DNA from 4 places in the Pseudomonas sp. AIG genome. Region 3 is predicted to be linked to each of the others. Evidence: predicted binding sites of a transcription regulator. Region 3 holds the regulator's gene; each other region holds the start of a gene.
The links. Region 3 encodes FliA, which starts transcription of late flagellar genes. Its sites were predicted from a motif close to CTAAAGTTTNNNNNNNNNNNGCCGNTAA; they were not measured.
Positions count from the first base shown of each region.

Region 1: a site for FliA is predicted at 2,336-2,363, ahead of ACWR1S_RS28180 (methyl-accepting chemotaxis protein). Genes of this name have one in related genera too.
Region 2: a site for FliA is predicted at 2,054-2,081, ahead of flgM (flagellar biosynthesis anti-sigma factor FlgM). Genes of this name have one in related genera too.
Region 4: a site for FliA is predicted at 2,466-2,493, ahead of motA (flagellar motor stator protein MotA). Genes of this name have one in related genera too.

Region 1 covers NZ_CDROCK010000070.1:13,395-21,367, reverse strand. Annotated here, with positions in the region: gene ACWR1S_RS28195 (TonB-dependent siderophore receptor) at 1-583, opposite strand, end outside; gene ACWR1S_RS28190 (FecR domain-containing protein) at 673-1,674, opposite strand; gene ACWR1S_RS28185 (sigma-70 family RNA polymerase sigma factor) at 1,674-2,174, opposite strand; gene ACWR1S_RS28180 (methyl-accepting chemotaxis protein) at 2,478-4,358, shown strand; gene ACWR1S_RS28175 (SRPBCC family protein) at 4,470-4,937, opposite strand; gene ACWR1S_RS28170 (amino acid adenylation domain-containing protein) at 4,962-7,973, opposite strand, start outside.
Region 2 covers NZ_CDROCK010000084.1:1,510-9,482, reverse strand. Annotated here, with positions in the region: gene ACWR1S_RS29555 (MFS transporter) at 1-268, shown strand, start outside; gene ACWR1S_RS29550 (flagellar brake protein) at 341-1,087, opposite strand; gene ACWR1S_RS29545 (flagella synthesis protein FlgN) at 1,176-1,643, opposite strand; gene flgM (flagellar biosynthesis anti-sigma factor FlgM) at 1,692-2,018, opposite strand; gene flgA (flagellar basal body P-ring formation chaperone FlgA) at 2,167-2,928, opposite strand; gene ACWR1S_RS29530 (chemotaxis protein CheV) at 3,011-3,943, shown strand; gene cheR (protein-glutamate O-methyltransferase CheR) at 3,990-4,817, shown strand; gene flgB (flagellar basal body rod protein FlgB) at 5,185-5,592, shown strand; gene flgC (flagellar basal body rod protein FlgC) at 5,596-6,039, shown strand; gene flgD (flagellar hook assembly protein FlgD) at 6,055-6,783, shown strand; gene flgE (flagellar hook protein FlgE) at 6,814-7,973, shown strand, end outside.
Region 3 covers NZ_CDROCK010000055.1:2,447-10,419, reverse strand. Annotated here, with positions in the region: gene ACWR1S_RS25410 (chemotaxis protein CheA) at 1-937, opposite strand, end outside; gene ACWR1S_RS25405 (protein phosphatase CheZ) at 992-1,780, opposite strand; gene ACWR1S_RS25400 (chemotaxis response regulator CheY) at 1,799-2,170, opposite strand; gene fliA (RNA polymerase sigma factor FliA) at 2,337-3,077, opposite strand; gene fleN (flagellar synthesis regulator FleN) at 3,074-3,904, opposite strand; gene flhF (flagellar biosynthesis protein FlhF) at 4,021-5,361, opposite strand; gene flhA (flagellar biosynthesis protein FlhA) at 5,373-7,502, opposite strand; gene ACWR1S_RS25375 (DUF6124 family protein) at 7,907-7,973, shown strand, end outside.
Region 4 covers NZ_CDROCK010000003.1:201,438-209,410, forward strand. Annotated here, with positions in the region: gene rhdA (thiosulfate sulfurtransferase) at 1-814, opposite strand, end outside; gene ACWR1S_RS03660 (HDOD domain-containing protein) at 857-2,395, opposite strand; gene motA (flagellar motor stator protein MotA) at 2,562-3,413, shown strand; gene motB (flagellar motor protein MotB) at 3,417-4,490, shown strand; gene ACWR1S_RS03675 (sterol desaturase family protein) at 4,582-5,745, shown strand; gene rsgA (small ribosomal subunit biogenesis GTPase RsgA) at 5,794-6,825, opposite strand; gene orn (oligoribonuclease) at 6,933-7,475, shown strand; gene ACWR1S_RS03690 (trimeric intracellular cation channel family protein) at 7,568-7,973, shown strand, end outside.

The sequences.
Region 1 (7,973 bases), on a different contig from region 3:
GTGCGACGGTCTGCGAACCCTGGTCGTCCATTTGCTCGCGAGTGACCACGGAGACGCTTTGCGAAGTTTCCAGTAACGCGGTACTGGTCTTGGTGGCGATCTGGCTGTGCGTGGCGTTGTAGCCATCCATGCTGCCCAATGCGTTACCGAGGGCAAAGCCTCTGATGTCGGTAGTCGGCAAGGCCAGTGCTTCGGTTTCAGCGAGCGGGCGCAGGATGTAACTGCTGCCATCTGGGCTGACCGCTTCCAGGCCGGAGTCACCGAGCAAATGGCTCAACGCTTGATCGGCCGAATACTCGCCCTGAACGCCCGGCGATTGTCGGCCCTGAGTCTGCTGCGGAGTCATCGACAACGTGATGCCGGCCTGGCGGGCAAACTGATTCAACGCTTCACCCAGTGGCCCGGCAGCTATGTTGTAGCGATGGCTGACTTCACTGGCCGCCGGACTATCCGCCATGCTCAAACCGGGCATCACACCAACGCCCAGCGCTGTGGAAAAAAGCGCTGCCCGAACGGCGTGGCGCAACAGGCCCGATTCGGAAGTTAAATTCAGAGAGTTCTTACAGGTGGCGCGGACAGTCATTGTAGGTTTCCGTAGGAAGTCGCAAACGCTTGAGTTGAAGTGCTTACTGACTAAGCCGGACCTGCAGCGAAAACCCGCCAAAAATAATGTCAGGCGACGCGCTCCAGCGTCACCCACCAGCGCGTGCGATAGCGTAATTGCACCGGCAAAGTCTGCGGCAGAATCGCCAACAGCTTGTCGGTGTCTTCCAGACGGAATACGCCGGACAGACGCAGCTCGGAAACGTCGGACGCACAACTCAGAAAGCCCTGACGATAACGCCCGACTTCAGCGAGAAAGTCGCCCAGACGCATGTTGCGCGTGACGATCAAACCGTCGACCCAGGCGCCGGCATCCATGTCCAGCGGCGACGCCGGGCGAACCTGATGGTGATCGAGCAGGTAGCTCTGCCCGGCCAGTGCTTGCACCGAAGTACTGCCGGAGTGAATGGTGACCTGGCCACTGGTGACGCTGAGCCGCGTGCAATCGCTGTCCTGACGCAAGATAAACCGTGCGTTCTGCGGCTCGTAAACGCCGTGACGGCTTTGCACGCGCAGCGGTCGTTCGAACGATGCACCTTCATCGGCGGCGCCGCAGGTGACGACGATCTCGCCGCGCGTCAGTTTGATCAGCCGCTGCTGCGCGGTGTAATCCAGATCCACTGCACTCGCGGTGTTCAGTTCGATTCGCGTGCCATCCGGCAACTGAAGGCCGCGCCGCTCGCCCGTCGCTGTAGCGTAATCGGCGCTCCATTGCTGCCACGCGGTCGTGTCTTTGGCCAGCCATGCAGCGGAGCCCATCAGCAATGCGCCAGACAACAGCTTCAAGGTCTGTCGCCGGCCCAAACCCTGAGCACTGTTTTCCAGCGTGTTGAACGCCACTTGCGCACCGGGCACCGCGCGCAGGTTGCTGGTCAGTTCGGCTTGCAGCGACTGCACGCGTTGCCAGGCCAGTTCATGCTCGTGGTGTTCGGCGCGCCATTGTTCGCACTGGCGATTCAAACGCGGGTTGCCATGGTTGTTGCGCAAACGCAGCAGCCAATGGATGGCTTGTTTGACCACGTGCTGACGGGGTTCGGCGCGGCGACCGAGAGCGACGTTATCCATAGGCATCAGCTTTCGTACCGCAGCACGTAGCAGTGATACAGCGCATCGGCGACGTAGCGCTCCACGGAACGCAAGGAGAGCCCCATTTGTTCGGCGATCTGCTTGTGGGTCAAACCTTCGCACTGCGCCAGCAGAAACGCCTGACGCACTTTCGGCTTCAGTCCTTCAAGCATGCGCGCGATGCTTTCCAGAAGCTCGATCACCAGCGCACGGGCTTCAGCGCTTGGCGTTTCGGCTTCGGGTAAATGAGCGATGGTTTCCAGATAAGCGCGTTCGATTTCTTCGCGGCGCCAATGGTCGATCACCAACCCGCGAGCGATGGTCCGCAGGAAGGCGCGCGGCGCCTTGAGTTCTAGGCGTTCGGTGCGTTGCAACAGGCGTACGAAAGTATCTTGGGCCAGATCTGCGGCATCCGCCGCGTTGCCCAGCCGCGCGCGCAGCCAAGCGTTGAGCCAGCCGTGATGAGTACTGTAAAGCGCCTGTACTGCAAACTCAGGAGAGGACATGAACGCGAACGTCACAAATGATAATTACTCGCATTGTCATCAAGGGTTACGGAATTTGCAACCGTCACTCTTACATCGCCCCTAAAAAACATCCAGGCGACCGCTCTGGCACGCCGTTCGGCGGGAAACCTTCAGAAATGCCATCCATTTCCCACTCAGCCCTAAGATTTCTCCGACACGTGCCGACAGACTGGTGAGACATGCGTGCACCAAAGTAGAGCGGCCAGAAGAACGCTGCCTGCGCTGTACATGGAATGTTGCATCCGGAACGCATCCCCACTTTTTGCATAGAAGTCCCATGAAATGAATCTCAAGTTCAGCCATAAAATCCTGTTGGCCGCCTCGGGCGTCGTGGTCCTGGCGTTCGCGCTGTTCACCCTCTACAACGACTACCTGCAGCGAAACACCATTCGCCAGAACCTCCAGTCCTCTGTGCAGCAGGCCGGTGATCTGACCGCCAGCAGCGTGCAGAACTGGATGAGCGGGCGGATTCTGGTGCTGGAAAATCTCGCGCAGAACGTTGCCCATCAAGGCAAGGACGCGGATTTCCCAGGCCTGGTCGATCAACCAGCGTTCACTTCGAACTTCCAGTTCACTTACGTCGGTCAGGCCAACGGTGTGTTCACCCAGCGCCCTGACGCGAAGATGCCGGACGGCTACGACCCGCGTCAGCGCCCTTGGTACAAGCAAGCCGTTGTGGCTGACAAAACCATGCTGACGCCGCCCTACATGGCCGCTGTCGGTGGCCTGGTAGTGACCATCGCCATGCCGGTGAAAAAGAACGGCGAGCTGCTCGGCGTGGTCGGTGGTGACCTGAGCCTGGAAACCCTGGTGAAGATCATCAACTCGGTGGACTTCGGTGGCCTCGGCCACGCGTTCCTGGTCAGCGCCGACGGTCAGGTGATCGTCAGCCCGGACAAAGACCAGGTCATGAAGAACCTGAAAGACATCTACCCGAACACCAGCGTGCGCATCGAGAAGGGCAACCAGAACGTGGTGCTCAACGGCCAGGAACGCATTCTGTCGTTCACCCCGGTCAGCGATCTGCCGAATGCGCAGTGGTACATCGGTCTGTCGATTGATCGTGATAAAGCCTACGCCGCACTCAGCCAATTCCGTACTTCGGCACTGATCGCGATGTTCGTTGCGGTGGCCGCCATTGCACTGCTGCTGAGCCTGTTGATCAACGTGTTGATGCGTCCGCTGACCACCATGGGCCGCGCGATGCAGGACATTGCTCAGGGTGAAGGCGACCTGACTCGCCGTCTGGTTGTGGAAAGCAAAGACGAGTTCGGTGAATTGGGCAGCGCGTTCAACCAGTTCGTTGAGCGGATTCACGCGTCGATTTCCGAAGTCTCCTCGGCGACCCGCCATGTGCATGACCTGTCGCAACGGGTGATGGCGTCGTCCAATGCCTCGATCATCGGCTCTGACGAGCAAAGTGCGCGCACCAACAGCGTCGCTGCGGCGATCAACGAGCTGGGTGCCGCTACGCAGGAAATTGCGCGCAACGCCGCCGATGCTTCGCAACACGCCAGTGGCGCCAGCGAGCAGGCCGATGACGGTCGTCAGGTGGTCGAGCAGACGATCCAGGCGATGACTGAGCTGTCGCAGAAAATCAGCCTGTCGTGCACCCAGATTGAAACCCTGAACGCCAGCACCGACAACATCGGCCACATCCTCGATGTGATCAAAGGCATTTCGCAGCAGACCAACCTGTTGGCGCTCAACGCCGCGATCGAAGCAGCACGTGCCGGTGAAGCCGGACGTGGTTTTGCCGTGGTGGCGGATGAGGTGCGTAACCTCGCCCATCGCACCCAGGAATCGGCGGAAGAGATCCACAAGATGATCACTTCGCTGCAGATCGGTTCGCGCGAAGCGGTAACCACCATGAACGCCAGTCAGGCCTCCAGCGAGCAGAGCGTGGAAGTGGCCAACCAGGCCGGTTTGCGTCTGGTCAGCGTGACTCAGCGCATTGGTGAAATCGACGGCATGAACCAGTCGGTGGCAGCGGCGACCGAAGAGCAGACCGCCGTGGTGGAAACCCTCAACGTCGACGTTAACCAGATCAACCTGCTGAACCAGCAGAGCGTGGCCAACCTCAACGAGACGTTGAAGGATTGTGATGCGTTGTCGCAGCAGGCCAACCGTCTGAAGCAATTGGTCGACAGCTTCAAGATCTGACCGCGTTATCGTTCTTCGCGAGCAGGCTCGCTCCCACATTTGGAATGCATTTCCCTGTGGGAGCGAGCCTGCTCGCGAAAGCGGTGGTGCAATCACCGCAAAGCCGAAGCCTTAAACAAACAGCCTCAGCACATTCCCCATCGCATCATCCGCAAACCCCTGCACAAAATCCTTGAACCCCGGCAGCGCCTCCTCACCCCCCGAAGCAGGCTCGGCAATGATCGTCCAGGTCGCCCGGGATTTACCTATGCCCAGCGACTCCACATTCATCGCCGCCCACAGATTCGCCACGCCCAACGTGTTGTAAATTGTCGTCCAGGTCATGCTTCGTGCGTGCTCATCGCGGGAGTTGAGTTGCTCGACCACCACGTTGCCATCCTTGAAGAACTTCTTGCGCAGTGAGGAGACGCCCTCGCCAGTCATTTCGATGTGCGACAGCGCCGGAATGAAACGGTCGAAACCGCCGAAGTTGCCGACCACTGCCCAGACTTGCGCCGCGTCTGCGGGCACCTCCACCGACGATACAACGTGGCAGCCGTGCGGGTTTTTGATCAAGGTGTCGGGTTGCAGAGTGCTCATGGTGTTGCTCCTTTTTTTGTGGCTTCAGATGAAGTTGATTTCTTTCAGGTAGTCACAGCCGCGACGCAGCAGCGCCGGGGATTTCTGCGGGTAATGCGCGCCCATCTGCTGGACGCCGGCTTCAGCGTTGGCGTGGCCGATCAGCGAGATATCGCCGATGTCTTCTTCGAAGCCGTTGAGGTAGAAACCGAGCACACCGAACAGCGCATTGTCGGCATCGACGCGGCCCAGTTGCTGCTGCCAGTCGGCAACGCTGACCAGCGAGAACTCACTGCCGGTTTCGCGGAACGAAGCAACGTAGGCGTCCCAGCTCAAAGGCTCGGGGTTGTGCAGGTTGAACACCGCACGCTCCGGCGAATAACGGCTGGCGTGGAAGGCGATGAAGCGGGCGAGAAAGTCCACGGGCATCAGGTCGAAATTCAGCGCGAAGGCCGGCACCTGACCGAGCTGGATCGAGCCTTTGAGCATCAGCATCAAACGGTTTTTGTGCGGCTGACACACGCCGCTCAAGCTGTTGAAACTGATATTGCCGGGGCGGTACAGATTGACCCGCATACCACGCTCACGCGCCCGTTCGAGGATGCGTTCACCGACCCATTTCGACAGGTTGTAACCGTTGCGAATGTAGATTGGTGGCGTCAGCGCGGCGGGCAGTTCCAGCACCCGTCCCGCATCATCGACCGTGCTTGAAGCCGACAGCGTCGAGACGAAATTGAAGACCTTCTTGCTCTGCCCTTCGCACAAACGCAGCAGGGCAAAAATCGGCTCGACGTTGTCCGCCGCCAGCGATTCGTAGTCGAGCACGTGATTGACGTTGGCGGCGTTGTGCACCAACGCGCCGAACTCACGATCCAGACGTTGATAATCTTCGTTCTTCAGGCCCAGTTGCGGACGCGTAATGTCTGCCGCGTAAACCCGCACGCGACTCAGATCCAGATACTCCAGGCGGTTTTCCCGCAGAGACTCGGCAAAGCGTTGCGCTGCTGTTTTCCCGCCGCCGTCGCGCACCAGACACGCCACTTCGCTGGCGCCCCAACCGAGCAGCGCCTCGACGATGTGCACGCCGACAAAGCTGTTGGCGCCAGTAACGATGACCTTGTGCACATCGCCCATGCGGTTGATCGGCAGCGGTTCGATGTCCAGCGCACGTTCGGCGTCGGCCATGGCCTGGGCGCTGAGTACGGCGCTGTCATCGGTGCCGCGCACCAGCGTCGCGAGTTTGATGATGGTCGGCAGTTCGATGAAGCGATTGATCGAGATGCTGCGGCCGAACTCCTCACGCAGCCGCAGCAACATTCGCGACAGCAGAATCGAGTGGCCACCGAGATTGAAGAAGCTTTCGTCGGTGGAAATATCGCTGCTCGGCAACTCCAGCAGCTCCGCCCAGATCTCCAGCAGCAGTGCTTCGTCGGCATTCGCCGGCAGGCATTTCGGCCCGTTGTCTTGCACGCTCACTGACAGTGCCAGCAGCGCCTTGCGGTCGACCTTGCCGTTGCTGGCGAACGGCATGCTCGACAGTTCAGTCCACGCCACGGGTTGCATGTAGTCGGGCAAAAACTGCCGGGCGTGGGCCTTCAGTGCTTCGCGCGCAGTGTCCGATTGCGGCTGGGCGAGAAAGGCCAGAATCCGCCGCTGAGAGTCGATCACCACCGCCACTTGCCGGTACAACTGGCTCTCACGCAGGCAGCGTTCGATCTCTTCCGGCTCGACCCGGAAGCCGCGGATCTTCACTTGATTGTCGCGCCGTCCGCACAGCTCGATACCGTGTTCGCCCCACTTGGCCATGTCGCCGCTGCGGTAGGCGCGCAACGTGTGGCCGTCCGGCAGATTCAAGGTCAGATAACGTTCGGCGGTCTGCTGTGGATTGTTCAGATAACCGAGGCAGACCCCCGGGCCGACGATGAACAATTCGCCGACGGTGTTCTGCGACACCGGTTGCAAATCGTCATCGAGAATCAGCACCTGGCTGTTGGCGATCGGCGCGCCGAGGCTGCGGTTGCTGTCGCCCGATGTGAGTCGGCGGGCGGTGATCAGCACCGTGGCTTCAGTCGGGCCGTAAAGGTTGTGCAGCGTGCCCTGACGAGTCAGTTGCTCGATGACAAACGGCTCGCAGACATCGCCGCCGGTCATCACTTGCACGCCTTCCAGTTGCTCCAGTGGCAGGATGCTCAACAGCGCTGGCGGCAGGAAGGCGTGGGTCAGTTGCCGGCGCCGGATCAACGCGACCAGTTGCAACGGATCTCGTCGTTGCGTGTCATCGGGCACCACCAGTTCGGCGCCTTCAAGCAGGGTCGGGAAGATGTCGATCAGCGACGAATCGAAGCTCAGTGACGAGAACTGCAACACCCGGCTCTCGGCCTGCAACTGCACGTAATCGGCGTACCACGCGGTGAAATGCGCGAGGTTGGCCTGACTGAGCAGCACACCCTTCGGATGCCCGGTGGTGCCCGAGGTGTACAGCGCCATGCACGGTGTATCAAGGTCTGGGCGGCTGCGCATCAACGGCTGGGTGATATCAGCCTCTGAGCTGTCGATGCGGGTGACGTCCAGCCCCGTCATGGTGACGCTGAGTGGATGCTCGCTGTCATGCAACAACAGCAATGCGCCGGCGTTTTGCAGAATGTATTGCTGGCGCTGCAACGGATGGCTCGGCTCCAGCGGCAGGTACACCGCGCCGCTGCCGAGGATCGCCAGAATCGAAGCGAACAGCGCCGGGCTTTTCGGCAGGCAGATGCCGACCACCCACGGTTGCGGATGCTGTTCGAGCAAGGGCAGCAAGCGTTGTTGGATCGCGCGACTGTGAGCGTGCAGTTGCTGATAGCTGATCGACTGTTCGGCGAGGTGCAGCGCCGGTCGTTCGGCGTGACGGATCAGGCTCTGTTGCAGGCGCTCGATCAGCGGGATCTGCGCCTGTTGCAGCAGCGCCGGATTGGCCGTGTCGTTGAGGCGATGGATGTACGCCAGGCTGTCGAGGAACAGCAGGTCTTCCATCCGCTCGAAATCCGCCGCCGGCACCGACGCGGCCTGCTGAAAATA
Region 2 (7,973 bases), on a different contig from region 3:
GAAAGCCGTGACCAATCTGCATCAGGTCGACGATGCGCCGCTGCATCACGTGGCCATGCCTGACAGCATGTCCAGTTCGCCACTGGTGGCAGCGCTTGACCCTCGAGTAGACGAGCAGGTGGTGCAGGAGCAGATGGTCCAGGATCCTGGGCAGGCCCCGGCAAATCCCGAGCCTGAACCTGATAGTCAGCCAGCGCCTGCGGCAGCGGTCGAGCCGGATACCGACACCGACAAGCCCGCGCCCGATCTCAGTGGCGGCAGACCCTGAATTGAACAAAAACCACCGCGCATAAAAAAGGGCAGTCCCCTCAAGGGCTGCCCTTTTTATTGGCCGGACGAATCACATGTCGTCTTTATCGAAACGGCGTGCTTCACGTTGCAACTGATACACGAAACGCTCAACGTTGCGCGCTGCCTGACCACTGATGTTGTGGAAGCGCAGACCGGCAAAGGTAATGTTGAGTTTTTCTTCGAAGTGCAAATAGCGCAGTTCGACGGAGGTTGGCTGGTTGCCGAACAGTGGCGGGGCGATCAGGCGGTCATAGACCTGGCCCAATTGCAGGCGATCGGTGATATCGCCTTCGAAACGCAGCTTGCAGCCGGTTGCGGAGATATCCAGCAGTTTGCCGTTGATTGGCGCCTTGAGCTTTTCGCCGCCCAATTCAACGCTGACCAGATCGGTCAGTTTCAGTGCCGCGCGGAAGGCATTGCGGCGCTGGTGGTAAACCACTTCGGTCGGTAGCTCGCCGGTGTAGAAACGATCACCTTCGGACTCTTCGATATTCAGCGTGCCGGTGCATTCCCAGGCAATGCGCACGCCTTCATGAAAACCTTCGACCTTGAACGGCTCACCGGCCTGCAAGAAACGCTCGCCGTCGCGCGGGATCATTTCGTCCAGAGCGATCGACGCGCTGTCGCGGTCGACTTTGATCAGGTAGCTCTGGAAGCGCTGGCTGCGCTCGTGAAAGGTGATGATCAGCGGATCGTGGCTTTCTTGCAGCTGGCGCAGGTTGCTGGAGATTTCCAGTGGCGTGGTGAGCACCTTAGGGGGCTGCGGAGCATCATCCGCGCTGAGGGCGTTGGACACGGTTTATCAATCTCCAGACAAAATATGACGACTAGCCAGCATTTTGCCAGCATGTTTCGCGGGTTGATAGAGCTGGCGCATCAACGGCTCATGCCTGGCTGAGCGGACGCGGTACGGCGGGTTGGGCGAAAGTACCGCTGGCGTTATAAAGCGCCGGGGCTTCACCACCGGTGATGATCTTCAACTGATTGGCCGTGGCGGCCTGCTGGATCTGGATCGACTGGCCGTTCTTGACGTTGGCGGCCTGGCATTGAGCGATCAGATCGGTCAGGGCATCGCCCTGGCTGAGCAGTTGATCGCCAATGCTCGACTGGCCAGCCAGTTGCTCCAGACCGCTGCGGTCTGTCGGCAGGTTGAGGCTGGCGAGGATTTCGCTGCGTTTGCGGCCATGCTGGTCAAGCAGAATGATCAATGCCTGTTTATGCGCCAGAATTTCTTCCAGCAGTGGCATGTCGCGACCGTGCAACGCGAGAGATTCGGTTTGCAGTAACTCCAGCAATTGTTGAGCTGGAGCAAAGTCGTCGTTGATCAGTTGCAATAAATTAGTGTCGTGCATGGCTGGCCTTGGGGGTTAAGCGTCCAAAAGCCTCGCGCCGGCAAAGGCCTAGCGCTGGGCTTCGAAGTTGAGCAGTTTGCTGGCTACACGGTTGCTGTCGACTTTATAGCTGCCATCGGCAATCGCGGCTTTCAACTCGGCCACGCGGGCTTTGTCGACAGCAGGCTGATCGCGCAGCTTGTCAGTGACCTTCTGCAACTGTTGAGCCTCATTGCTGAGGTGTACCGATTCCCCGCTTTTTGCGGTACTGGCCGGTTCGGCCTGGGTATTCAGCGGCGCGGAGGTGCCGGTTTCGGCGGTGTCCTTGGCGTTGCTGGTACGTGTACTGCCCGTAAGTGACGAGGAGCTGTTCAAACGGCTGAAATCGATGACCATGATAAAAACCTCTGGGAATTTGGACGCTTGCCATGTTTTCGGCCATCCCCTGGAAAACTTTAGGCACATTTACAATGAGCCTTGCATGCGCCGACGCTTGTCCTGCTGCGGCACAGTTTAGGGAACAGCCGGGGCCAACGCCAGTTTTCTACATCGCGACTTCCACTTGGCCCGGCGCGGTGACTTGCGCCTTGATGACCCGTTGCGAATTGAGGTTTTTCACCCGGATCTGTTCTTTCAAACCTCCATTGGCCAGCGCTTCACCGGGCATGCGCACGGCGAGCGTGCCGCTGCGCGCAGTGATGACCACTTGATCGCCCTTGCGAATGACTTCCGCCTGTTCCAGATGAACCAGGGTAATGACCTGATCGGCTACCGTTGGTCGGGTTAATTTCTGCCCGATCGCTTCGTCTACCGAGGTCAGAAAGCCTTGGTTGATCGTGCTCACGTCGCGCTCACGCAGGGTCACGTCCTGTGGCTCGATAATCCCGGCACGTTTCAGCGGTCGGGTGGTGGTCACAATCTCGCGAAACAGGCGGACTTGAGCGGGCACGAACACGGTCCATGGCGAAGCGCCTTCACAGCGAACCTTCACGGTAACCCGTCCCAGCGGACGTGCCGGACTCTCCAGTGTCGCTGTCAATTCCTTGTCGCACATAGGCATGCGCATGCGGGGGTCGAGCTGGTTTACTTCGATTTCGTAGCGGCCTTCCGTTTGACTGGTAGCCAGATAGTCTTCTACGGTGAACTCAAGAAAGCCCTGAGTGACGCCGATAAGCATGTCAGGCAAGGTAACCGCATCAGCAATGGCAGGGCTGCCAGCGAAAAAGCAGCAAATAGCGCCCGCAGCACAAAGCCCTCTGCGAAGGGGTGATGTCAGGCGTCGAAAAAATGTCGTTTGAGCGTTCATACGAGTTAAAAAGCAAGCGCCGTGCCGTTTAGCAATGAATGTGCGTCGCAACAACACTTGGCGTTGGTGTAGGAGTCTGGGCATGGCTGGTGTAATGGATTCGGTGAACCAGCGCACGCAACTGGTAGGGCAGAATCGCCTGGAGCTGTTGTTGTTCCGTCTTGACGGTCAGCAGCTCTACGGAATCAACGTGTTCAAGGTGCGGGAAGTGTTGCAGTGCCCGTCGCTGACGTTGATGCCCAAGTCCAGTCCTGTCGTGTGCGGGGTGGCAAATATCCGGGGGGCGACCATTCCGATCCTTGATCTGGCAATGGCCACCGGTTCCGGAGCGTTGAAAGACAAGAACAACCCGTTCGTGATCATCACGGAGTACAACACCAAGACCCAGGGTTTCCTGGTCCGCTCGGTGGAGCGCATCGTCAACATGAACTGGGAAGAGATTCATCCACCGCCCAAGGGCACGGGTCGCGATCATTACCTGACCGCTGTGACTCGGGTGGACAATCAGTTAGTCGAAATCATCGACGTCGAGAAAGTGCTGGCGGAAGTTGCGCCGACACCGGAAGCGATTTCGGTGGGCGTGGTCGATGTCGAGACCCAGACCAAGGCACTGTCGTTGCGTGTCTTGACGGTCGATGACTCATCGGTAGCGCGCAAACAGGTCACACGTTGCCTGCAGACGATTGGCGTCGAAGTGATCGCGCTGAACGATGGCAAGCAGGCGCTGGATTACCTGCGCAAGCTGGTCGACGAGGGCAAGAAGCCGGAAGAAGAGTTCCTGATGATGATTTCCGACATCGAGATGCCGGAGATGGACGGATACACTTTGACGGCCGAGATTCGCGCTGACCCGCGCATGCAAAAACTTCATATCATCCTGCATACTTCGTTGTCCGGGGTATTCAATCAGGCGATGGTCAAGAAAGTCGGTGCCGATGACTTTCTGGCCAAATTCCGTCCTGATGACCTGGCATCCCGGGTAGTCGACCGGATCAAAGCAGCAGATATCAGCTAGGAGCGCTTTGCTCCTGGCGGTCAACACGATTTAAGAGGCGGCATCATTGTCTACGGGTAATTTGGATTTCGAACAGTTCCGGGTCTTCCTGGAAAAAGCCTGTGGCATTTTGCTCGGTGAAAACAAGCAGTACCTGGTCTCGAGCCGTCTCAACAAACTGATGGAGCAGCAAGGCATCAAATCCCTGGGTGAGCTGGTTCAGCGCATCCAGACCCAGCCGCGCAGCGGTTTGCGCGAGCAGGTGGTCGATGCCATGACGACCAACGAAACCCTGTGGTTTCGGGACACCTATCCGTTTGAAGTCTTGAAGAACAAGGTGCTGCCTGAAGCGATCAAGGCCAGCCCCAACCAGCGTCTGCGGATCTGGTCGGCGGCGTGCTCGTCGGGGCAGGAACCGTATTCGCTGTCGATGTCGATCGACGAATTCGAGCGCACCAACCTCGGTCAGTTGAAAATGGGCGTGCAGATCGTTGCCACGGATTTGTCCGGTCTCATGCTGACCAACTGCAAAACGGGCGAGTACGACAGCCTGGCGATCGGTCGCGGTTTGTCGCCGGAACGTCTGCAGCGTTACTTCGACCCGAAAGGGCCGGGGCGCTGGGTGATCAAGGCGCCGATCAAGAACCGGGTGGAGTTCCGCTCGTTCAACCTGCTCGACAGCTATGCCGCGTTGGGCAAGTTCGACATCGTGTTCTGCCGCAACGTGTTGATCTACTTCTCTGCCGAAGTGAAGAAAGACATCCTGTTGCGCATTCACAGCACGTTGAAGCCGGGCGGTTATCTGTTCCTTGGCGCTTCCGAAGCGCTGAACGGTCTGCCGGACCATTACCAGATGGTGCAGTGCAGCCCGGGGATTATTTACCAGGCGAAATGATTGCATCGGCAATACAAAAAACGGGAAGCCTTAAGGCCTCCCGTTTTTTTATGCCCCAATTATTTCCCACGAACACCACGCCCCCCTGTGGGAGCGAGCCTGCTCGCGAAAGCGGTGTGTCAGTAAAACAGTTGGCGACTGACACACCGCCTTCGCGAGCAGGCTCGCTCCCACAAGGGATCTGCGTTGACCTGGCAAGGACGGCAAGCGGCAGAAAAGCGGCATCCGGCGGAAACCGGTTGCCGCTTTTCTGGCATTGCCGCGTTGCCGACTCCCCGCAAAGCCGCGGTTTATGGGGGTTTTATAGTTTGGCACGGCGCTTGCTAAAGCTCAGTTACGAAAAACCGGTCACCTGAAGGTTCCCGACATGAGCATCAGCTTCGATAAAGCGCTCGGCATTCACGAAAAGGCATTGGGCTTTCGCGCCCAGCGTGCCGAAGTGCTGGCCAACAACATCGCCAACGCCGACACCCCGAACTACAAGGCGCGGGATCTGGACTTCTCCAAAGTGCTTGAAGCACAGACCCAGAAAAATGCGAACGGCACCATCGCCCTGAACATGACCAACAGCCGTCACATCGAAGCTGAAGGCCTGGGCAACGGCGACGAATCGCTGATGTATCGCACGCCGATGCAACCTTCGATCGACCAGAACACCGTGGACGCCCAACTGGAACAGTCGAACTACGCGGAAAACGCCGTCGGCTTCCAGGCCAGCTTCACCCTGCTCAACAGCAAATTCAAAGGGCTGGTGTCAGCCCTGCGCGGAGAGTAATTCATGTCCCTGTCCAGCGTTTTCAACATTGCCGGCAGCGGCATGAGCGCACAGACCACACGCCTGAACACCGTGGCCTCGAACATCGCCAACGCCGAAACCGTCTCGTCGAGCATCGACCAGACCTATCGCGCCCGTCACCCGGTATTCGCCACCATGTTCCAGGGCGGCCAGAACAGCGGCAGCAACTCGCTGTTCCAGAGCCAGGACGCCGCCGGTCAAGGCGTGCAGGTACTCGGCGTGGTCGAAGACCAGAGCAACCTCGAAGCGCGCTACGAGCCGAACCATCCGGCGGCCGACGCCAAAGGCTACGTCTACTACCCGAACGTCAACGTGGTGGAAGAAATGGCTGACATGATTTCCGCGAGCCGGTCGTTCCAGACCAACGCCGAAATGATGAACACCGCCAAAACCATGATGCAGAAGGTACTGACCCTCGGTCAGTAATAAGGGGCGACTGCCATGAGTGTTTCCGATACCACCAGCAGCTTGAGCATGAACGACATCCTGGCCAACTCGTCGAAGAAGGCCAGCAGTTCGACGACCGGCGGCATCGCCTCGGCGACCAACAGCGCCACCGGCGGCCAGGCCCTGGGCAAGGACGCGTTCCTGCAATTGCTGGTCACCCAGCTGAAAAACCAGAACCCGCTCGATCCGCAGGACAACAGCGCATTCGTTGCCCAGTTGGCGCAGTTCAGTAGCCTGGAAGGCATCACTACGCTGAACTCCACCGTGAGTGGCCTTGCTGGCAACTACAACTCTTCGCAAGCGCTGCAAGCTTCGTCGCTGGTCGGTCGCAACGTGATCGTGCAGACCAACTCGGTTCAGCTCGACGATCCGAGCAAAGGCATGACCGGTTCGGTCACCGTGCCGTCGTCGATCGCCGGCGGCACCGTGAGCATTACCGACAGCAGCGGCACGGTGGTTCGCACCATCGATCTGGGCAGTCGCGCCGCAGGCAGCGCGAGCTTCACCTGGGACGGCAAGGACAAGGACGGCAATGTGGTCAAGACCGGTACCTATACCGTCAAGGCCAACGCATCGATCAATGGCACCTCGACCGATATGGCGACCTACCTGCCGGCCACCGTCACCAGCGTGACGATCAGCCAGACCGGCGGCGAGCTGATGCTCAACCTGTCCGGCAAGGGCACCGTTGCCCTGTCCAAAGTACAAACCATTGGTATATAGAGCCGACTAACCGGCACAAAGGAGTGGAATATGTCTTTCAATATCGGCCTTAGCGGTCTCTATGCAGCCAACAAACAACTGGACGTGACCGGCAACAACATCGCCAACGTCGCGACCGCCGGTTTCAAATCGTCCCGTGCAGAATTCGAAGACGTCTACTCGGCTACTCGCCTGGGTAGCGGCAGCAAAGTGATCGGCAACGGCGTGCGTCTGGCCAACGTTTCCCAGCAGTTCACCCAGGGTGACATCAACAACACCGGTAACGTGCTGGACATGGGCATCAACGGTTCGGGCTTCTTCACCATGAGCAACAACGGCTCGGTGTCCTACACCCGTGCCGGTACGTTCAAGGTCGACAACGCCGGTTACATCACCAACACCGACTACACCTCGCGCCTGCAGGGTTACGGTGTGGACGCCAACGGCAAGATCATCAACGGCGTGTTGACTGACCTGAAGATTGATACCTCGAACCTGGCGCCGAAATCGAGTTCCCTGGTGACTTCGAGCATCAACTTGAACTCGACTGCGCCGGTGATCGTTGATACGGGTACCAACGCTGTCAAGTTTGATCCGACCAAACTTGAGACTTACACCAAGTCGTTCAGCACGCCGATCTATGACACGCAGGGCAACTCTCACGTCATGGATCAGTATATGGTGAAGACCGGCGAAAACACCTGGAAGGTCTACACCCTGGTTGATGGCCGTAACCCGGATGCGACCGGTAGCAACCCAAACGATCCGCTTACGCCTCCGGTTGCTTCGACACTCACCTTCGACAGTTCTGGCAATCTGTTGCAGGTCAGCACGCCTAGCACATTACCAGCTCCGGCGCCGAACCCGATCATCAGCAGCGACTTGAAGCTGACGACCTGGAAGCCGGGCACTGTGACCAACGGTAACTTTACGCCTAACGGTGCGGCTGCCAACCCGGCCGGTATTACCATTTCGATGGCCAAGACCACTCAGTACAACGCTGACACCGCGCGTTCGATTCCGACTCAGGACGGTTACGCCACTGGCCAGATCACCAACCTGACCATCGACGGCACCGGTACGCTGTTCGCCAACTTCAGCAACAACCAGAGCAAGGCCATCGGCCAGGTTGCGCTGGCCAGCTTCACCAACGAACAAGGCCTGCAGGCTATCGGTGGCACCAGCTGGAAAGAGACGTTTGCTTCGGGTAT
Region 3 (7,973 bases):
AAGCACTGCCAGCAGCGGCGGTGCCGACTTCGCTGAACTTGCCTTTACCGTGCAATTCGTCGAGCAGCGATTCGAACTCGTGATCGCTGATCAGATCGCTACCGGCCGCAGCAGCAGCGGGTGCGGCTGGCGCAGGGGCCGAAGCAATCGCCGACTCCAGTGCATCGACGGCAAAGTTGCCCTTGCCATGCAACTGATCGAGTAATGCTTCGAATTCGTCGTCGGTGATGTCAGAGCTGTCGCCCTTGGCCGGTGCCGCAGGGGCTGCCGCAACTGGCGCAACCGCGTCCACCGCGAACTGGCCTTTGCCGTGCAACTGATCGAGCAACGACTCGAACTCGGCATCGGTGATTTCATCGCTCGCGGCTTCAGCGGCCGTTTGCGCAGGTGCAGCAGCGGCCGGGGCTTCGGCTTCGGCCTTGACGGCGTTCAGCGAGTCCAGCAGTTGCTCAAATTCGTTATCGGTGATGTCGCCCGACGAGTCGCCTTCGACGACCAGTTCTTCGATCATCTCGGCCACCGGCGACGCCGGGGCTGCATCCGCCGCTTGCGGTTCGGCCAGGCGCGCCAGGGCGGCCAGCAGTTCCGGGGTGGCAGCAGTGATCGGCGCACGCTCACGAACCTCAGTGAACATACTGTTCACCGCGTCCAGTGCTTCGAGGACAACGTCCATCAGTTCTGCATCAACGCGACGCTCACCCTTGCGCAGGATGTCGAACACGTTTTCGGCGATGTGACAGCACTCCACCAGCTCATTGAGCTGAAGGAAGCCGGCGCCCCCTTTTACAGTGTGGAAACCGCGAAAAATTGCGTTGAGCAGATCTGCGTCATCCGGACGGCTTTCCAGCTCGACCAGTTGTTCGGACAGTTGCTCAAGAATCTCGCCGGCCTCAACCAGGAAATCCTGAAGGATCTCTTCATCGGCGCCGAAGCTCATTAATGGGGTGCTCCTACAGGTCTAAAAACCCAAAAAACCTAAAATTCCAAAACTCTAGAACCCGAGGCTGGATAACAAATCGTCCACATCGTCCTGACCGGACACAACGTCTTCTCGTTTATCGGCATGAATCTGCGGACCTTCACCCTGCGAGAGATGTTTTTGTGGATCTTTTTCTGCAAGCATCGCGGCGCGGTCATGTTCGATGCCCGCAAAGCGGTCGACCTGACTGGCCATGAGCACGAGTTTGAGCAAATTGCTTTCGACTTCGGTAACCAGTTGGGTCACACGTTTGATCACCTGACCGGTCAGGTCCTGGTAATCCTGGGCCAGCAGGATGTCGTTGAGATTGCTCGACACCGCACGGTTGTCCGTGCTGCTGCGCGACAGAAAACCGTCGACCCGGCGCGCCAGTTCGCGGAACTCTTCAGCCCCGACCTCGCGACGCATGAAGCGACCCCAATCGGCACTCAAGGTCTGCGCTTCATCAGCCAGACTGTTGACCACCGGCGTGGCGCTTTCCACCAGATCCATGGTGCGGTTGGCCGCGGCTTCCGTCAGCTTGACCACATAGCCCAGGCGTTCGGTGGCGTCGGTGATTTGCGACACTTCCTCGGCCTGCGGCATGTTCGGGTCGATCTGGAAGTTGACGATCGCACTGTGCAATTCACGTGTGAGCTTGCCCACTTCCTGGTACAGGCCACGGTCACGGGTCTGATTGAGCTCATGGATCAGTTGCACAGCGTCGCCGAACCTGCCTTTTTCAAGGCTTTCGACCAGTTCGACCGCGTGTTTTTTCAGGGTCGACTCGAAATCGCCCTGTGAAGATTCGTTATGCTCCATAGCTCCCCCGCGCGTTCATCAGCCGATGCGTTCGAAAATCTTCTCGATTTTGTCTTTCAACGCCTGAGCCGTGAAAGGTTTGACGACGTAGCCGTTCACACCGGCCTGAGCGGCTTCGATGATCTGCTCGCGCTTGGCTTCTGCAGTCACCATCAGCACTGGCAGGTGCTTGAGTTTTTCATCGGCACGCACGTGGCGCAGCAGGTCGATACCGGTCATGCCCGGCATGTTCCAGTCCGTTACCAGAAAGTCGATGCTGCCGCTGTTGAGTACCGGAATGGCAGTAATGCCATCGTCGGCCTCGACGGTGTTGGTGAACCCAAGATCGCGCAGCAGGTTCTTGATGATCCGCCGCATCGTTGAGAAGTCATCAACGATGAGGATTTTCATGTCTTTGTTCAATTCGACCTCCAAGCAGTCTTAAACGCGCCCAGCACCTGGACGCGCCACTTCAATCAATCGGCGCAGCACTCGAAGACTGTCTGGAGCACAACAGAGCAAGACCGGTGCCGCTCATCACCGCACCAGCCTCGTTCGCAGTGTCCCCACACTGCCTTCAGCGCGCTCGCCACTCCCCCAAACGCCCCCGCAAACGGGCCGCGCACTGGCTGTGTAACTGGCTGACCCGCGATTCACTGACGCCAAGGACTTCACCGATCTCCTTGAGGTTCAGCTCTTCGTCGTAGTACAGCGCCAACACCAGTCGCTCACGCTCCGGCAAATTGGCAATCGCGTCCGCCAACGCGGCCTGGAAACGTTCATCTTCCAGATCGCGTGACGGCTCAAGATGAGCACTCGCGCCATCCTCGTGCAGCCCTTCGTGTTCGCCGTCCTGCAGCAGGTCGTCGAAACTGAACAGGCGGCTGCCCAAGGTGTCATTCAAAATCCCGTAGTAATCGTCGAGACTCAATTGGAGTTCGGCCGCAACCTCGTGATCTTTAGCATCACGGCCGGTTTTAGCTTCAATTGAGCGAATTGCGTCACTGACCATACGGGTATTGCGGTGAACCGAGCGTGGCGCCCAGTCCCCTTTGCGCACTTCGTCGAGCATCGCGCCGCGGATTCGAATGCCCGCGTACGTTTCGAAACTGGCGCCTTTGCTGGCGTCATATTTGGTCGAGACTTCGAGCAGGCCGATCATCCCGGCCTGGATCAGGTCTTCGACCTGCACACTCGCCGGCAATCGCGCCAGCAAGTGATAGGCAATGCGTTTGACCAGTGGCGCGTAACGCTCGATCAGTTCGTACTGCGCGTCACGTGCCGACTTCTTGTAGTAGTTCATACCGCTTGCGGTCATAGCACGGGCCCTGCCGTTTGCTGCACGAGGCGCTCGACGAAAAATTCAAGGTGGCCACGCGGGTTGGCGGGCAGCGGCCAGGTGTCGACCTTCTGCGCGATCGCCTTGAACGCCAGCGCGCACTTGGAACGCGGGAAGGCTTCGTACACCGCACGCTGCTTCTGCACCGCTTTACGCACGCTTTCGTCGTAAGGCACGGCGCCGACGTATTGTAGAGCGACGTCAAGGAAGCGATCCGTGACCTTGGTCAACTTGGCGAACAGGTTGCGCCCTTCCTGCGGGCTCTGCGCCATGTTGGCGAGGACGCGGAAGCGGTTCATGCCGTAATCACGGTTAAGCAATTTGATCAGTGCGTAAGCGTCAGTGATCGAGGTCGGCTCGTCGCAGACCACCAGCAACACTTCTTGCGCGGCGCGAACAAAACTGACTACCGAGTCACCAATACCCGCAGCGGTGTCGATCACCAGTACGTCGAGATTGTCGCCGATGTCGCTGAACGCCTGAATCAGACCGGCGTGTTGCGCCGGGCTCAGGTGCACCATGCTCTGCGTGCCGGACGCGGCCGGGACGATGCGGATGCCACCGGGGCCTTGCAACAGCACGTCGCGCAATTCGCAACGGCCTTCGATCACGTCGGCCAGTGTGCGTTTAGGGGTCAGACCCAACAAAACGTCGACGTTCGCCAGTCCCAGATCGGCGTCCAGCAGCATGACCCGACGGCCAAGCTCTGCCAGCGCCAGCGACAAGTTCACTGACACGTTAGTCTTGCCGACGCCACCTTTGCCGCCGGTCACCGCGATCACCTGTACGGGATGCATGCTGCCCATGTTATTTCTTTACCTTGTCTTGCATAGACGGAGGCCACATTACTGGCTGCGCGTTCACAACCGGAACAATGCATGGCAGACCATCGATGTAGGTACAAAAACTGTTCATGAATACCTCAGCCTACCTGCTTGGTCGGGCTGTGATAGATATCAGCGAACATGTCAGCCATGGCTTCTTCGCTGGGTTCTTCCTGCATTTGCACGCTGACGGCGCGGCTGACCAGTTGATGACGGCGCGGCAGATGCAAATCATCCGGAATCCGTGGGCCATCGGTCAGGTACGCGACCGGCAATTCATGACTGATCGCCAGGCTCAACACTTCGCCAAGGCTGGCCGTTTCATCCAGTTTAGTCAGGATGCACCCGGCTAGCCCGCAACGCTTGTAACTGTGATAAGCGGCGGTTAGAACCTGTTTCTGGCTGGTGGTTGCCAAGACCAGATAATTTTTTGAACGAATGCCACGCCCGGCCAGACTTTCCAGCTGCATGCGCAGCGCTGGATCGCTGGCTTGCAGGCCGGCAGTATCGATCAATACCACGCGTTTGCGCAGCAGTGGATCCAGCGCCTGCACCAACGATTGCCCCGGATCGACGTGAGTCACTGGCACATTGAGAATGCGGCCCAGCGTCTTCAGTTGTTCCTGAGCGCCGATGCGGAAACTGTCCATGCTCACCAGCGCGACATTCTGCGCGCCGTATTTCAGCACATAACGCGCGGCGAGCTTGGCCAGCGTGGTGGTCTTGCCCATGCCGGCAGGGCCGACCATGGCAATCACACCGCCCTCTTCCAGCGGCTCGACTTCCGGTACGGCAATCATCCGCGCCAGGTGCGCGAGCAGCATGCGCCAGGCCTGACGCGGCTCTTCGATATCAGTGATCATCGCCAGCAGATCGCGCGACAACGGCCCGGAAAGGCCAATACGTTGCAGACGGCGATACAGATTGGCTTGCGCCGGACGGCTGCCTTGCAGCTGATTCCAGGCCAGGGTGCCGAGCTGGACTTCCATCAGCTCGCGCAGGCTGTTCAATTCAAAGCGCATCGAATCCAGGGCACGCGGATCGACACCGCCGGAGGACTGCGCAGGCGCCGGGGCCGGACGCGCCGGGGCGGCGTAAGTCGGCTCGCTCAGCGGCTCGGCAGCGGTCAGCGGCAGACCCGCCGTCAATGGCAGCCCGGCGAAAATCTGGCGATTGCTATTGCCGTCGGCTTCGCCACGCAGGCTCAGCTCGGCCTGGGCGGTGACGATGCGCGACTGGGTCTTGCGCAGCTCGTCCTCGAGTTCCATGTTCGGAACCCGTGGCGCCAGCGCCGACAGTTTGTAATCCAGTGCCGCCGTCAGCTCGACACCGCCGGCAATGCGGCGGTTGCCAATGATGGCGGCATCAGCGCCCAGCTCATCACGAACCAGCTTCATGGCCTGACGCATATCGGCGGCAAAGAAACGCTTAACTTGCATAAACCACTACCTCAGCCGTTGGGCCCTACTGTCGCAACGATGGTCACTTGCTTGTTGTCCGGTATTTCCTGGTAGGCCAGCACATGCAATCCAGGGACTGCGAGGCGGCCAAAGCGCGAGAGCATCGCGCGGATCGGGCCAGCGACCAAAAGGATCACCGGCTGACCTTGCATTTCCTGACGCTGCGCCGCTTCGATGAGCGAACGCTGCAGCTTCTCGGCCATGCTTGGCTCCAGCAGAACGCCCTCTTCCGAGCCTTGTCCTGCCTTCTGCAGACTATTGAGCAATATTTGTTCCAACCTTGGTTCCAAGGTGATCACAGGCAGCTCGGACTCAGTGCCTACAATGCTTTGGACGATGGCACGCGATACGCCGACTCGCACAGCAGCCACCAACGCGGCGGTATCTTGACTCTTCGCGGCGTTGTTGGCGATGGCCTCGGCGATGCTGCGGATATCGCGCACCGGCACGTGTTCGGCGAGCAACGCTTGCAGCACTTTGAGCAACTGCGACAACGACACCACGCCCGGCACCAGCTCTTCCGCCAGTTTCGGCGAGCTTTTGGCCAGCAATTGCATGAGTTGCTGCACTTCTTCGTGGCCGATGAGCTCGCTGGAGTGCTTGTACAGAATCTGGTTCAAGTGCGTCGCGACCACGGTGCTGGCGTCAACCACGGTGTAACCGAGCGATTGTGCCTGCGCACGTTGGCTGATTTCGATCCACACCGCCTCCAGGCCGAAAGCCGGATCTTTGGCGTTGATACCGTTGAGCGTGCCGTAGACCTGGCCCGGGTTGATCGCCAGTTCGCGATCCGGGTAGATCTCGGCTTCGGCGAGAATCACGCCCATCAGGGTCAGGCGATAGGCGCTCGGCGCCAGGTCGAGGTTGTCGCGGATGTGCACGGTCGGCATCAGGAAGCCGAGATCCTGCGAGAGCTTCTTGCGCACGCCCTTGATCCGCGCCAGCAATTGCCCGCCCTGATTGCGGTCCACCAGCGGAATCAAACGATAGCCGACTTCCAGACCGATCATGTCGATTGGCGTCACGTCGTCCCAGCCCAACTCTTTGGTTTCCATGGCGCGGGCCGGCGACGGCAGCAGTTCCTGCTGACGCTTGACCTCTTCCAGCGCCACGACTTTGGCGACGTTCTGCTTCTTCCAGAACAGGTAGGCGCCGCCAGCGGCCAGTGCTGCCATGCTCAGGAACGAGAAGTGCGGCATGCCCGGCACCAGGCCCATGACCGCCATCAGACCGGCCGCCACCGCCAGCGCTTTCGGCGAGGCGAACATCTGGCGATTAATCTGCTTGCCCATGTCTTCCGAACCGGAAGCACGGGTCACCATGATCGCTGCCGCTGTCGATAACAACAGTGATGGCAATTGCGCCACTAAACCGTCACCGATGGTCAACAACGCGTAAACCCGGCCGGCGTCGCCAAAGCTCATGCCGTGCTGGAAGATACCAACGGCCATGCCGCCGATGAGGTTGATGAACAGAATCAGCAAACCGGCGATGGCGTCACCGCGGACGAATTTGCTGGCACCGTCCATCGAACCGTAGAACTCAGCCTCTTGGGCGACTTCCTGACGGCGCGCCTTGGCCTGGTTCTGGTCGATCAGGCCGGCGTTGAGGTCGGCGTCGATCGCCATTTGTTTGCCGGGCATCGCATCGAGGGTGAAACGCGCGCTCACCTCGGAAATCCGCCCGGCACCCTTGGTTACCACGACGAAGTTGATGATCATCAGGATCGCGAAGACCACGATACCGACCACGTAGTTACCGCCGATCACCACCTCACCGAAGGCCTGAATCACCTTACCGGCCGCGGCGTGGCCGTCCTGACCGTGGAGCATTACCACCCGCGTCGAGGCTACGTTCAACGCCAGCCGCAATAACGTCGCGACCAGCAGAATCGTCGGGAACACGGCGAAATCCAGCGGCCGCAGCGCGTACACGCAGACCAGCAGGACGACAATCGACAGGGCAATGTTGAAGGTAAAAAACACGTCGAGCAGGAACGGCGGCACCGGCAACATCATCATCGCCAGCATCACCAGCAGCAACAACGGCACGCCCAGATTGCCTCGACTGAGGTCGGCAACATTCGTGCGAGCTGTGTTGAATAACTGAGAGCGATCCACCGGTTTTCCCCGTTCCTTTAAAGCAAACTTTTGACGCCCAGAGCGGGCTCACGGCGGGTACTGCAAGAAGCTTTCCAACTTTTGCGATTGATTGAAACAGAGAGGGAGGTGTACGCGACCACTGTAGGAGTGAGCCTGCTCGCGATAGCGGTGTGTCATCCAAAAAATTCGTCAACTGACACTCCGCTATCGCGAGCAGGCTCACTCCTACATTTGGTGTGCATTTCACTCTCACATTTGGAATGCAGTCTCTTGTGGGAGCGAGCCTGCTCGCGAAGAGGCCCTTATGTCCGGCACAAATTTTTCGATTTAAACGAAGCTGTTTAAAGGACACCTTCAGACACGCCTCATAGGCTAAAAATCTTTGCGCCATTGCCTACAGCCAAGCCAGAATCCGCCGGCTTGTGCACCCTGGGTCGGATTCTGAAACCGACCCCACCTCCCCCTACGAATCCCTCGATTCAAAAAAGC
Region 4 (7,973 bases), on a different contig from region 3:
AAATCTCGACTGGCGTGTCAGGGTGGTTGCCCCATTCGCCCCAGGAACCGGCGTAGCCCTTGACCCGCGGATAACCGAGGGACTTGGCCACCAGATAAGTGAAGCCCGACCGGTGATGGGTCTGGCAGTGGGTAATGATTTCTTTGTCCTTGGTGATCCCGAGGTCGTCGAGGATCTGCGGCATGTCTGTGCGAATACGCAGCTGACGGGCCTTGTCCATGCCGGCGGTCCATTCGAAATTGACCGCGCCGGGGATGTGCCCGGCCTTGGCAGCCAGGACTTTCTCGCCGGAATACTCCAGCGGCCCGCGCGCATCCCAGATTGCCAGATCGGCAGCACCGAGACGGCTTTGCAGGTATTCGCGTGTGGCAGTCGGCTCGTCGTGCAAAGTCAACGGCAGTGGGCCACCGACGGCTGCTGGCACTTGGATCGACATTGGCATGCCATCTGCCAGCCATGCTGGCAGACCACCGTCAATATAGTGGTACTTGTCGTGACCAATCACGTCGAGCAGCCAGATGAAACGCCCGGCCCAGCCGCCGCCCTCATCATCGTAAACAACGTAGACCGCGTCTTTGCGATGGCCCAGTTCACCGAACAACGCTTCCAGATCGGCTTTCGCCGGCAGCAGGCCCGGCGCTGGCGGCTGGCCGAGCTGGGTGCGTTTCGGGTCGACAAAGCGTGCGCCGGGGAGATGACCCTCGGTGTAGCGGGCAGCGCTGGTCAGATCCACCAGAATCAGCTCTTTAGACTCAAGCCGAGGCAGCAGGTCGCTCGGCTCGATGACGAGCGGCAAGCCAGAGAAGTCAGACATGTGAGGTCTCCAGAGCACAAAGGGGAGGATTGTAGCGCAGCCTCATCGACCACGGCTGCTAAAGCTGTGCAGGGCTTTTTCGATGCACTGCGCGGTTTTGCCAAAGGCTTGCACGGTGATGTCGGCGAACGGCCCGCCGCCCTGATCGGCAACCACAATCATGATCACCCGGCCATTGTTGACCAGTGAACGCAGAAACAGGTGTTCGCCACGAAACAGCGTGCGCAGGCTGGCTGGCAGCAGCGCGGAGAACTGCGCGTTGTTGTCCGGGGTAATGCGCACCTGCGCCTGTTGTGCCAGCAGCCGTTGCAGAACGCTGCTCTGGCTGACGACAAAATTCAGCGCCGCCGCTTCTTTTGGCAGGCCGGCAGTTTGATTCACGCGCAGATTGGACTGCGTGCGATCGGCCATCAGGATCATCACTCGACGCATGCCGCTGGCGACCAGCGCATCGCGAGCGGCGACGGTCAGGCTCATCGCGTTGGTGAAGCGGCTCGGTTCGGCGAGCAGTTCGGCGCACTGCTTGCGCCACTGGCCGAGGTCTTCAGCGGTGGGCGCGGCGGCAGGCAACAGGCCGGCCGGCAAACGACGGGTGCCCCACGGCCACAGCAGCGAAACGGCTGGGTGCCACAGATCCGGCATCGCGTGATGGCGGGCACTGTTGGCGGCTTGCTGGTGCAGTTGTTGCTGCACCTCGTCCATCGAGATTTGCAGATAAAGGCTGGTCAGGTACTGCCAGCGTTCGCTGTGCGGACTGTCCCAGGCCTGTTGCGCCGACAACGCCAGCCCGTTGGCCAGCAGCACGGTGTTGGCCGGCTGGTTGAGCCAGCGGCGCAGGGTCGGATCATCGTCGAGGCGGTTTTGCTGGCGCAGCGGGTGTTCGCTGTCACGGGCGATGCGCAGCACTTTGACCAGCTCGCGCTGTTCACTGAGTAGCAGTTTATAGCCCTGTTGCACCCAGATCGGCAGATGCCAGGTTTGCACCATCGCTTCAGCGATTTTCAGCAGGCGCACGCCGAACAATTGCTTTTCGACCACTCGCGCCGATTCGCCTTTGTGGATAACTCGCAATTCCCACTCTTCGAGCAACTGTGGATAGGTCAGCGCCAGTGGCCACAGCGGCGACAGAAACAACAGACTCCCCCAATGAATGTCCTGCCACAGCCGCGCCAGGCGACTGGCGAAAAAACCGTTGGCCTGTTGCGTCGCGTGCTGACTGATCATTTGCAACTGGCGCAGGGCCTTGGGGATTTGCATCTGCGGTTCGGCGGGCAGCCGCGCGAGCAATTCTTCGGTGCGGGCGAGGCCGAGGCGATTGATTGCCACCTCAAGGTTTTCCGCTGGCGTGGCCATGGTGCCGTGGGTGTGACGATTCGCCTCACGGATGATGCTCAAGGCCAGCGCCGGGCTGTCCTGCATCAGGTCGGCGATGTCTCGCAGCGAGCTGCGATTGTCGCGGATCGCCCGACAGACTTTGTCGTGAGCCTCTTGCGGCACGGGCAGCCGGACGCTGTCGAGCAGCTTGACCCAGCCGTCGAGCGTGGTCGGTTTTGCGTGTGGGACGTTCGTTTCATTAGCCATGTCTGGACGGGATCTTCACTGACTGTAGACGTGCCCGGCATGGGCTAAATTGGCTTTTCGCCTGAACTGGCTATAGTCTGGCGCAGTTTTGCCGATAAGTAGAAGAAGAGATTTTTTAACTTCCGAATATGACCTTGAACCCGACTTAAGTAAGTACTTTCTACCTATGGCTAAAATTATCGGCATCATCGTCGTATTCGCGAGCGTGCTCGGCGGATACGTGCTCTCCCACGGCAAGATTGCCGCCCTGATCCAGCCTTTCGAGGTGATGATCATCGGTGGTGCGGCACTCGGTGCATTCCTGCAGGCCAACCCTGGCTATATGACGATGCACGTGCTCAAGAAATCCCTGAGCATGTTCAGTTCGCGCTTCAGCCACACGTTCTATCTGGAAGTGCTCGGGCTGATCTACGAGATCCTCAACAAGAGCCGCCGTGAAGGCATGATGGCCATCGAAGGCGACATTGAAGATGCCGCCGCGAGCCCGATCTTCGCCAAGTACCCGGCCGTGCTCAAAGACGAGCGCATGACCGCGTTCATCTGCGATTACCTGCGCATCATGTCGTCCGGCAACATGGCGCCGCACGAGCTGGAAGGCTTGTTCGACATGGAACTGTACAGCCTGAAAGAAGACCTTGAGCATCCATCTCATGCGGTGAACGGCATCGCTGATGCCATGCCCGGTTTCGGTATCGTCGCGGCGGTACTCGGTATCGTGGTGACCATGGCCTCGCTGGGTGAAGGCGATCAGAAGTCCATCGGTCTGCACGTGGGTGCGGCACTGGTCGGTACCTTCTTCGGTATTCTCGCGGCGTACGGTTTCTTCGGCCCATTGGCGCATTCCCTGGCTCATGACGCCAAGGAAGAGCTGAACGTCTACGAAGCCATCAAGGCCTCGCTGGTGGCTTCGGCTTCCGGCATGCCGCCTTCGCTGGCGGTCGAGTTCGGTCGCAAGGTGCTGTACCCGGCCCACCGTCCAAGCTTCGCCGAGCTGGAACAAGCGGTTCGCGGTCGCTAAGTCATGGAAAATAATCAGCCGATTATCATCAAGCGCGTCAAGCGCATAGCCGGCGGGCATCACGGCGGGGCGTGGAAAATCGCCTTCGCCGACTTCGCCACGGCGATGATGGCGTTCTTCCTGGTGTTGTGGCTGTTGTCCACGGCAACGCCGGAGCAGAAGATCGCTATCGCCGGTTACTTCAAAGACCCGGTCGGCTTCTCCGAAAGCGGTACGCCGTACATCATCGACCTGGGCGGTACGCCGACCCTTGCGCCGGAAAACACCCTCAACCCGGAAGTGAAGTCTCAGCCGCAGCCCGACAAGGTCACGGTCGACACCGAGCAGGTTGAAGGCATGGCCGAGCAGGTCGAGAAGGAGCGTCTGGAACTGCTCCTGCAAGAACTGCAGAACAAGGTCGACGAGAACCCGCAACTGCAGAAGTTCAAGGACCAGATCCTCTTCGAGATCACCCCGAACGGCTTGCGTATCCAGATCATGGACGCCGAGAACCGGCCGATGTTCGACTCCGGTTCTGCACGCCTGAAGCCGTATTTCGAAGACATCCTGCTGGCCATGGCCGACACCATCAAAGCGGTGCCGAACAAGATCAGCATCAGCGGCCACACCGATGCCAAGCCTTATATCGGTACCGGTGATTACGGTAACTGGGAGTTGTCGGCCAACCGTGCCAACGCTGCCCGTCGTGCCCTGGTTGCCGGTAGCTATCCGGATGCGCAAGTGGCGCGGGTCGTCGGTTATGCCTCGTCGGCGCTGTTCGACAAGGAAAACCCGTTCAACCCGGTCAACCGCCGCATCGACATTGTGGTGTTGACCAAAAAAGCCCAGGCGGCCATCGAAGGTTCGCAAGGTGCCGATCCGGCGAAACCGGCGGATCAAGGTCAGAACGGCGCCGCTCCGGCGACGCCGGTTGACCCGAATGCACTGCCGGCGGACCAGCAACCGGTACCGGCGCACGAACTGCGCGAGCGCCTGAACCTGTTCGACGACGCTGCGCCGAAACCGGCCGAGCCGGGGAGTGCGGCGCCAGCGCCTGCTCCCCCAGCCACTGCCCCGGCGCCCGCGCCGAAGCAGTGACGCAGAAAAAGCCACGGTCACCGTGGCTTTTTTGTATCTGCCTGCGTCGCAATGACCAGTCGCAGTTTTCGCAATCACGGAAGATCAGTTAATGGAAAGACTCAAAGCCTATTTTCAACGGCATGGCAACGCACCCTTCAAATTTGGCGAGGGGCGGGTCAGTGGCTATATTTCCGCCACCCTCGGCCTGTTGAGCCTGCTGGCAGTGTTCTGCTTTCTGTTTCCCGAGTGGCTGACCACGGCCGAGCTGCGCAAGGTCTATGACGAGCAGTTCGCGCGCACCACGCTGTTGCTCGGTCTGGTGCTGTCATTCAGCCTCGGCACCCTGAATATCCTGCTCAACAAACGTAAACGCCTGGGAATTACCGGTCTGGTTGCATCGGGGTTGGCAGTGTTCCTCGGTGGCACCAATGTCCAGGTCAGCTCGATCGGACAGACACCTTACTCGCTCGGCCTGGACTGGTTTGTGCTGGCACTGCTGGTGTCGGCCATCGTGTTCATTCCTCTGGAGAAGCTCTACTCCAAGGACCCCGAGCAAAACATCCTGCGCCCGCACTGGCGCACCGACCTGACCTACTTCTTCGTCAGCCACATGCTGGTGCAATTCATCCTGATCTTCATCACCGCCTCTTCGAGTTACATTGCCGGTTGGGCGATGTCGCCGAGCTTGCAGACCAGCGTGCAAAGCCTGCCGTTGCTGGTGCAGTTCCTCCTCGCGGTGCTGGTGGCCGATCTCGGCCAGTACTGGCTGCACCGGCTCTATCACGTGGTGCCATTTCTGTGGCGTATCCACGCGGTGCATCACTCCAGCACGCACATGGACTGGCTCGCGGGTTCCCGCGTGCACTTCATCGAAATCCTGCTGACCCGCACCGGTGTGCTGGTGCCGTTGATGTTATTGGGCTTCGCGCCGCAAGCGTTGAATGCCTATGTGATTCTGGTCGGCGTCCAGGCAGTACTGGCCCACGCCAACGTGCGGATCAACGGCGGCTGGCTGAACTACCTGATCGTGCTGCCGCGCTACCACCATTGGCACCACGCCCGGCACAAGGATTACATCTACAAGAACTACGCGATCCACACGCCGCTGGTGGACATGCTGTTCGGTACGTTCAAGCTGCCGCCGAAGGAATGGCCGGTGCGTTATGGCGTGTTTGGCAAGGAGCTGCCGGGCGGAATTGTGCGTCAGCACCTGTATGCGTTTCAGAAACCTGAGCCGAAAATGGTTGTGCCAAAACCGCCCGCCAGCGTTTGAGGCAAAAAAAAGCCGCGAGATGATCGCGGCTTTTTTGTGTCTGGCTACTCAGTAGCCGTTCTCCGGCAAACTGGCGATGATCGAGCGATAGCTGTTCATCCGCTGCTGCTGGATGCGCCCGTCTTCGAGTGCCTTGAGCAACGCACAGCCCGGTTCGCGATCATGCTTGCAGTCGCGGAAGCGGCAAGTGCCGAGCAAGTCATCGAACTCGATGAAGCCGGCTTCGACATCGGCACGGCTGACGTGGCCGAGGCCGAATTCACGGATACCCGGGGAGTCGATCAGTTCGCCGCCGCCGGGGAAGTGGAACAGGCGCGCGGTGGTCGTCGTGTGCGTGCCCTGGCCGGACAGCTCGGACAACGGCCCGACGCGGGTTTCGACTTCAGGCAGCAAGCTGTTGACCAGCGACGACTTGCCGACACCGGACTGGCCGACGAACACGCTGATGCGCCCGTCGAGCTGCTGTTGCAGTTGCTCCATGCCATTGCCGTGGTGCGCCGAGACTTCCAGCACCGGGTAACCCAGCGTGCGATACACCGCCAGCAGCGCATTGAGCGCCGGGGCGTTTTGCTCGTCGATCAGGTCGAACTTGTTCAGCAGCAGCAACGGACGGATGCCGGCGTGTTCGGCGGCTACAAGGTAGCGGTCGATCAGGTTGGCATGCGGCTCGGGCAGGGGGGCAAAAACGATGACGATCATGTCGACGTTGGCCGCGACCGGTTTGAGCTGACCACGGCTGTCCGGGCGGCACAGTTCGGTGGTGCGCGGCAGTTGCGCGACAATCACACCGATGCCCTGGTTGCCGGCACGCCAGACGACGGTGTCGCCGGTGACCAGCGCGGGCAGGTTGGCGCGTAAGTGGCAACGGAAGACCTGGCCGGCCTGATCACCGTCAACAGCTTCGACCTCGACCTGTACACCGAAGTGGGCGATCACCAGGCCGGTTTGTTCCGGGCCCAGGTCGCCGCCCTCAAGGGCTTCGACAGCCGAGGACTCGCGTTTGGCGGCGCGTGCAGCGCGTTCGCCCTGAATCTTTTCGATGCGCCAGTTTTGACGACGATTGAGTTGGCGTTTGGCCATGGGTGTTCCGTCTGAAGAATGCAGCGATTAGGTAAAACGGCCGCGAGTTTAGCACGCCCGGCCACCGGCCTAGGCTAAACTGCGCAGCATTGCCTAGGAGCCGAAATATGCAAAACCCGCAGAACCTGATCTGGATCGACCTGGAAATGACCGGTCTGGATCCGGAAAACGACGTCATCATCGAGATGGCCACCATCGTCACCGACAGTGATCTGAACACGTTGGCCGAAGGTCCGGTGATCGCCATCCACCACAGCGACGAAGTGCTTGCGCGTATGGACGAGTGGAACACCCGCACACACGGCAATTCCGGCCTGACCCAGCGCGTGCGCGACAGCCGCATCAGCATGGTCGAGGCAGAAGCGGAAACCATCGCCTTCCTGGAAAAGTGGGTGCCGAAGGGCAAATCGCCGATCTGCGGCAACAGCATTTGCCAGGATCGTCGCTTCCTTTATACGCATATGAAGTCGCTGGAAAGCTACTTCCACTACCGCAACCTCGACGTCTCCACGCTCAAGGAGCTGGCCGCGCGCTGGGCGCCGGACGTGCGCGACAGCTTCAAGAAGGGCAGCACGCACCTGGCGCTGGATGACATCCGGGAGTCGATCGCCGAGCTGCAGCACTACCGTAAGCATTTCATCAAGTTCTAATGCCTGGCGATGGGGGCGTGCATTGCAATTGCCCCCTTTTGGTGCCGCACTGAAATGGCTAGACTGCGCGCCTTCCTGCCTGGATCGCCACCATGTTGCTGATGCTCTATCTGATTGCCATCACCGCTGAAGCCATGACAGGCGCGTTGTCTGCCGGCCGTCGCGGCATGGACTGGTTTGGCGTGGTGCTGATTGCCTGCGTCACGGCGTTGGGTGGCGGTTCGGTCCGTGATGTACTGCTCGGGCACTACCCGCTGACGTGGGTCAAGCACCCGGAATACCTGGTGCTGACTTCGGTTGCGGCAATGTTCACCGTGTTCACCGCGCGCTGGATGCGCCACCTGCGTTCGCTGTTCCTGGTGCTCGACGCCGTCGGTCTGGTGGCATTCACCCTGATCGGTTGCATGACCGCGCTGGAAATGGGCCACGGCATGCTGGTGGCGTCGGTCAGCGGCGTGATCACCGGGGTATTCGGCGGTATTCTGCGCGATATCTTCT